Linked DNA regions of Pseudovibrio sp. M1P-2-3. The protein of the gene in region 1 interacts with the protein of each later gene in a pairwise test. Links are inferred from orthologs where the notes say so. Each region holds a gene or a part of one and is shown on either strand. Other genes may lie near its edges.

Evidence for each region.
Region 2: the proteins of P6574_RS08635 (region 1) and P6574_RS18625 interact in binary tests that used the Escherichia coli proteins (3 or more experiments, as listed by UniProt). The link is inferred for Pseudovibrio sp. M1P-2-3 from one-to-one orthologs.

Annotation. Positions count from the first base shown.
Region 1 is NZ_JARRCW010000001.1:1,902,841-1,906,221, reverse strand. Bases 240-3,213 are described here. They hold P6574_RS08635 (ABC-F family ATP-binding cassette domain-containing protein), read left to right. Parts: upstream 240-773; coding sequence 774-2,654; downstream 2,655-3,213. Other genes in these bases: P6574_RS08630 (DNA polymerase III subunit chi), read right to left, coding at 2,728-3,204; ndk (nucleoside-diphosphate kinase), read right to left, coding at 240-507. Also shown: more of ndk, read right to left, coding at 85-239. UniProt on the Escherichia coli protein: Genetic data indicate it may be involved in ribosome assembly or function.
Region 2 is NZ_JARRCW010000001.1:4,242,680-4,246,206, forward strand. It holds P6574_RS18625 (2-oxoglutarate dehydrogenase E1 component), read right to left. Parts: upstream 3,171-3,527; coding sequence 201-3,170; downstream 1-200. Other genes in the region: odhB (2-oxoglutarate dehydrogenase complex dihydrolipoyllysine-residue succinyltransferase), read right to left, coding at 1-134; sucD (succinate--CoA ligase subunit alpha), read right to left, coding at 3,374-3,527. UniProt on the Escherichia coli protein: E1 component of the 2-oxoglutarate dehydrogenase (OGDH) complex which catalyzes the decarboxylation of 2-oxoglutarate, the first step in the conversion of 2-oxoglutarate to succinyl-CoA and CO(2).

The sequences.
Region 1 (3,381 bases):
AGCTTGGTCACACGCTTTATCTTGCCCACAAAAAAGGCCGGGGTTTCCCCCAGCCTTGCAAACTTGAATGGTAACATTCAAGAATTAGCCAACTACTTCTGTACCGGAGAACCAGTAGGAAATTTCTTCGGCAGCTGTTTCAGGAGCATCTGAACCGTGTACGGAGTTTTCGCCGATGGACAGAGCGAATTCCTTACGGATTGTGCCGTCTGCTGCGTCCGCTGGGTTTGTTGCGCCCATAACTTCACGGTTTTTCGCAATAGCGTTTTCGCCTTCCAGAACCTGAACGATTGTAGGAGCGGAGGACATGAATTCTGTCAGTTCGCCGAAGAAAGGACGCTCTTTGTGCACAGCGTAGAAGCCTTCTGCTTCACGCAGGGACATCCATACGCGCTTGGATGCAACAACACGCAGACCAGCTTCTTCAAGCTTGGCTGTGATCGCACCTGTCAGGTTGCGCTTTGTTGCGTCTGGCTTAATCATAGAGAAAGTGCGTTCAATCGCCATTGTATACCTGCCTAATAGTTGCCGAGCCAAAAAGAACTCGTAAAACGGACCTCAAGGGCCCCTACACATATTTTTAGTGTTCGCGCAGGATATACGTTTAGAACACATGAAATTGCAAGAGAGTATCCCCTCCTTCCATGCAGGTTTCCCATTGAAAGCGCGAAGGGGCGTATTTTTCTTTTACAAATCAAAAGCTGACAGAAATATATCACTCATTACGCACTCCCCTCTTGCAAAATGTAATCTTGACGTTTTAACAGGAGCACATGCTTCAAATAACAGACCTGACATACCGCATAGCGGGCCGCCTATTAATCGACAGCGCCAGCGTCACGATTCCCTCTAGCTCCAAAACCGGACTTATCGGTCGCAATGGCGCAGGCAAATCTACCATTTTCAAATTGCTCACGGGTGATCTCTCGCCCGAGAGCGGCAGCACGTTCATGCCGCGAAATGCTAAAATTGGACAAGTTGCACAGGAGGCTCCCGGTACACAGGAAAGTTTGCTGGAAGTCGTCCTCGCGGCCGATACGGAAAGAACAGCGCTTTTGAATGAGGCGGAAAGTGCAACGGACCCGCACCGCATTGCCGAAATACATACACGCCTCACCGACATTGACAGCCACAGCGCCGAAGCTCGCGCGTCGGCTATACTCAACGGTCTGGGCTTTGACAATGACCAGCAAAAGCAGCCGTGTGCCGATTTCTCGGGTGGCTGGCGCATGCGCGTCGCGCTTGCAGCCCTTCTGTTTTCCGAGCCTGACCTCTTATTGCTGGACGAGCCCACCAACTACCTCGACCTTGAAGGCACCTTGTGGCTTGAGAACTTTGTGGCCAGGTATCCCCACCAAGTTCTCTTGATCAGCCATGACAAGGACCTGCTGAATAAAGCCGTTGATTCTATCGTGCATCTGGCTCGCGGCAAACTGACATTCTACCGGGGCGGGTATGACAGTTTTGATCGCCAGCGGCGCGAGAAAATGATCCTGCAGCAGAAACAGTCGGAAAAGCAGGAAGCGCAACGAAAGCACATGCAGGCTTTCGTTGACCGCTTCAGGGCCAAGGCGACAAAGGCACGACAGGCACAGTCCCGTTTGAAAATGCTGGAGCGTTTGCAACCGGTCTCGGTCTTGAACGAAGAAAGTTCCCTGCCATTGAGCATTCCAAGCCCCAAGGTGCAACTTTCTCCCCCCATCATCAGAGTTGAAAGCGGCTCTGTTGGCTACGGGGAAAAAACTGTGCTATCGCACCTCAACCTCAACATCGACCACGATGACCGCATTGCCCTGCTGGGAGCTAACGGTAACGGTAAATCCACGTTCGCAAAGCTGCTCGCCGGGCGCTTAAACCTGCAAGCGGGCGATATTGTGCGCTCGTCCAAACTGGAAATTGCATTTTTTGCCCAGCACCAGCTTGATGACCTCATTCCGGAGGCAACACCGGTTGAACATGTGCGCCGCCTCATGCCGCAAGAGCAGGAGGCCAAGGTCAGGGCACGGGTGAACAGATTCGGCCTACCCACCAGTCGAATGGACACGCCTGCAAAGGACCTGTCCGGAGGTGAGAAAGCACGACTTCTTCTCGGCCTTGCCACCTTTAACTCTCCCAACCTCCTGATTTTGGATGAGCCTACCAACCACCTTGACATTGACAGCCGCGAGGCTCTCATCCTTGCCATAAACGAGTTTCAAGGCGCTGTTATCCTGATCAGCCATGACAGATATCTGGTGGAAGCCAGCGCGGACCGCCTCTGGCTCGTCAAGGAGGGGGGCGTTCAAAACTATGACGGAGACATGGAAGACTATCGCCGTCTGATCTTGCAGGGTGATAGTGCGGCGACAAAGGACAAGAGCAAAGCTGAAAACTCGGCAGGTCAGAACAAGCGCAGAGAGGCCGCCGAGCGGCGCGCCCTTCTAGCGCCTTTAAAGAAAAAACTCAGCAAAGCAGAAAGTGAGATTGCGCGCCTTCAGGAGAAAATTGAAAAATTGGATGTAGCCTTGTCTGACCCCGAGCTCTACACAAAAGATCCAGAAAAGGCGACCAAGTACGCCAAGATACGCGCCGAAGCAGAGCGTATTCTGGCCCGAGAGGAAGACATCTGGCTTTCCTTGAGCGACCAGATGGAAGAAGCTCAATCGGAAGATTGAGCGGTTCGGTACTTAATAAAATTTAAGTGGGTTTACTCCGGTCCCACTTAAATTATAACGTTAACTATATCTGTTAGGTCGCTGTTTTATTGTTGTTTTGTTCAGCCTTTTTCTCCCACCCACCAGCATCCGTCTGCGCCCAGTATGTGAGTGCGAATGGTGTTTTTTTTGCGTCCAACCAGCACTTGCGGGCCTCTGACAACGCCTCAGGGTCATTGCCATCGAACATATAGATAATGCGCTCATAACCTGTCGCCTCACGCATAGGGGCACGGTCCACACAAAAACGGACAGCAGGTAAATTCGGGCTATCCCCCTCACAGGTCAAATAAATTGGCTGCGCTTCTTCAAAGCCATCTTCCTTGGTGCCATGAGGCAAAAACGCTTCTTCGGAAAAAGACCATAAATGCGCATTCAATGCATCCCGGCGCTCCTTGCTTCCAAACTCCACAACAACCGCCCAATCCCGCTCTAAACACTTTTGCAGCAAAACCGGAAGTGCTTGTTCCAAAGGGTATTTTGAGAGCTGATAGAATAAAACTTCTTCCATATCTCTTTCTTTCTAATCTAACCTGCCAGCAACGACCTTAACCTGACGGTAAACAGTCCCATTTTGTTGATAGGCAACTTTTGCGGATCAAACGTCAAGCTTTTAGCTTGAACAACAAACCACAATAGTTGATAAAGGATATCTTCATAAAAAGGGTGATACTCGGGAAAATTAACC
Region 2 (3,527 bases), 2.3 Mb from region 1 along the record:
GTTACCTTGTCCGTTTCCAGTTCCACCAAAGGCTCGTCAGCATTTACTGCATCACCCGGCTTTTTGAACCATTGAGCAATGGTCGCTTCGGTTACGGATTCTCCCAGTGTGGGCACACGAATTTCCGTCGCCATTTTCTGTCTCTTCTCATTTATGGGCCAAAGGGGCCGTTAAAATAAAATTCCAAAGGGTGGTGCGCTCTACACTGAGAACGCATCGTCCAAGAAGGCTTGCAACTGGGCAAGATGCTTAGACATCAAGCCGGTTGCCGTTGCAGCAGCAGCTGGGCGGCCAACATAACGTGGGCGCGTAACCTTGGCACCAACATGTTCAAGAACCCATTCAATATATTCTTGAACAAAGAACCATGAACCCATGTTCTTCGGCTCTTCCTGACACCACACCACATCCGCGTTCTTAAAGCGTTTAAGCTCGGTGCAAAGCGCTTTGGTCGGGAACGGGTAAAGCTGTTCCACACGCAGCAGGTAGACATCGTCAATACCGCGTTTTTCGCGCTCTTCCAGCAGGTCGTAGTAAACCTTACCAGTACACAGAACCACACGGCGGATTTTGTCATCAGCCTGCAAGGCAACCGTTGAACCAGGATGTGACTGGGCATCATCCCACAGCAAGCGGTGGAAACAGCTGTCTGTTCCAAAATCTGCCAGATGCGAAACGGCACGCTTGTGACGCAGCAAAGATTTCGGTGTCATCAGGATCAGCGGTTTACGAATGTCACGCTTCATCTGACGGCGCAGAATGTGGAAGTAGTTGGCCGGTGTTGTACAGTTGGCAACCTGCATGTTGTCTTCTGCACACATTTGTAAGAAGCGCTCAAGGCGTGCGGAGGAATGCTCCGGTCCTTGGCCTTCATAGCCATGCGGCAGCAGGCACACGAGGCCCGACATACGCAGCCACTTGCGTTCACCAGAAGAGATGAACTGGTCAAACAGCACCTGCGCACCGTTTGCAAAGTCACCGAACTGCGCTTCCCACATGGTTAGAGCATTTGGCTCAGACAAGGAGTAGCCATATTCAAACCCAAGCACAGCCTCTTCAGACAGCATGGAGTTGATGACTTCGTAGCGGGCCTGCCCCTTGGCAACGTGGTTGAGCGGGATATAACGGTCTTCGTTTTCCTGATCATACAGCACGGAGTGACGCTGGGAGAATGTACCGCGTTCACAGTCCTGACCGGACAGGCGAACTGCAATGCCTTCATCCAGAAGTCCGGCAAATGCCAGTGCTTCACCCATGGCCCAGTCAATGCCCTTCGCGTCCTCAATCATCTTGGCGCGATTGTTCATGAAACGGCGGATCGTGCGGTGAGCATTAAACCCTTCAGGAACAGTAGAGAGCATATGACCCAGCTCAAGGAGCTTGTCATCGGCAATACATGTCTGGCCACGGCGCGGCTCGTCAGATTGCTTGGCAATCTTCATGCCTGACCATTTGCCATCCAGCCAGTCAGCCTTGTTTGGCTTATACTCATTGCCCACTTCAAATTCGTGGTCCAGATGCGTACGCCACTCGGCTCTCGCCTTGTCCACTTCATCAGCGGCAATCAAACCTTCGCTTACCAGCTTGTCGCCGTAAATCTGCAAGGTTGTTTCATGCTTGCGGATCTTGCGGTACATGATTGGCTGCGTGAACGCTGGCTCATCGCCCTCGTTATGGCCGAAGCGGCGATAACAGATAATGTCGATCACGACAGGACGGCCAAACTTCTGGCGGAACTCAACGGCGATTTTCGCCGCATAGGTGACCGCTTCAGGGTCATCGCCATTCACATGGAAGATCGGTGCTTCAATCACCTTCGCCACATCTGACGGATAAGGCGAGGAGCGGGAGAAACGCGGGTTGGTGGTAAAGCCGATCTGGTTGTTGATGATCACGTGGATCGAACCACCAGTACGGTGACCGCGCAGGGCAGAAAGGCCAAAACATTCAGCCACAACACCTTGACCTGCAAACGCCGCATCACCGTGCAGCAGCAGCGGCAGCACTTTGGAGCGGTCAGTCTCGGTTGTTTCCACCCAGCCAGACTCTTGGTCCTGCTTGGCGCGGGCCTTACCCAGAACAACCGGATTCACGATTTCAAGGTGCGAGGGGTTCGCTGTCAAAGACAGGTGAACGTTGTTGCCATCAAATTCGCGGTCCGAAGAGGCCCCAAGGTGATACTTCACATCACCAGAACCTTCCACATCGTCCGGCGCGTAGGAGCCGCCCTTGAACTCGTGGAAGATCGCCCGGTGCGGTTTGCCCATTACTTGAGAAAGCACGTTCAAACGGCCACGATGCGCCATGCCCAGAACAATTTCCTGAACACCCAGCGCACCGCCACGCTTGATGATCTGCTCAAGAGCCGGAATAAGCGCTTCACCGCCATCAAGGCCAAAACGTTTGGTGCCGGTGTATTTGACGTCAAGAAACTTTTCAAAGCCTTCGGCTTCAACCAGTTTATTGAGGATCGCCTTCTTGCCTTCCGGCGTAAAGGCCACATGCTTGTCCGGCCCTTCAATGCGTTCCTGAATCCATGCCTTTGCCGCAGGGTCGGAAATATGCATGAATTCCACACCCAGGGTGGAACAGTAGGTACGCTTCAGGATTTCCAGCATCTCGCGAATACTGGCAAACTCCATGCCCAAAACATTGTCGAGGAAGATCTTGCGATCCCAATCGGCCTCGGTGAAGCCATAGGTTGCCGGATGCAGCTCTTCATGATCACCGGGTGTTGCAAGGTGCAGCGGGTCAAGGTCGGCATGCAGATGGCCGCGCATACGGTAAGCACGGATCATCATCAGTGCGCGTACACTGTCACGTGTAGCCTGCTGGACTTCAGCATCTGTCAGTTCAACGCCGGTTTTTTTGGCGCTGGACTTGATCTTTTTTTCAACGACTTGCTCGGCCGGCCAATCGCCGTCCAGTGCAGACACCAGTTCACCGTTGGCGGGAATTGGCCAATCGGGGCGTTGCCAGGTTGCTCCACGAGCTTCCTTGATAACGTCAGCCGGGTTATCTTGCAAAGATGAGAAGAATTCTTGCCACTCGGGGTCGAGTGAGCTGGGGTTTTCCTGATACTGAGCGTATAGGTCTTCAATATAAGGAGCGTTGGCGCCGTAAAGGAACGACGTCAGCGCGAATACATTGTTCGCGTCCTGCCGTGCCATGCTTTTAAAGCGAAGTTTTGCTTCGCCCTGCTTTCTTATGGGCCGATGCATAATCAAGCATCTGGAACCCGGAACCGCGTTTTGGTAGCTGAAAAACTGGTGGCCAGCTACCCCTCAATGTGGGCGACGCATTGGCGAACGCGTCCCCCAATTTTTGGTGCCATCTACCTCTTTTAAAGAGCTTAGGTGGCAAAAGGCTTAACTTAAGCGCCTTTTAAAACTTCAACGAGCGTCTTGCCAAGTTTTGCAGGTGATGGAGATACGCGGATACCCGCAGCTTCCATTGCCGCAATCTTGTCTTCTGCTCCGCCCTTACCGCCGGAGATCACAGCACCGGCATGACCCATTGTGCGGCCC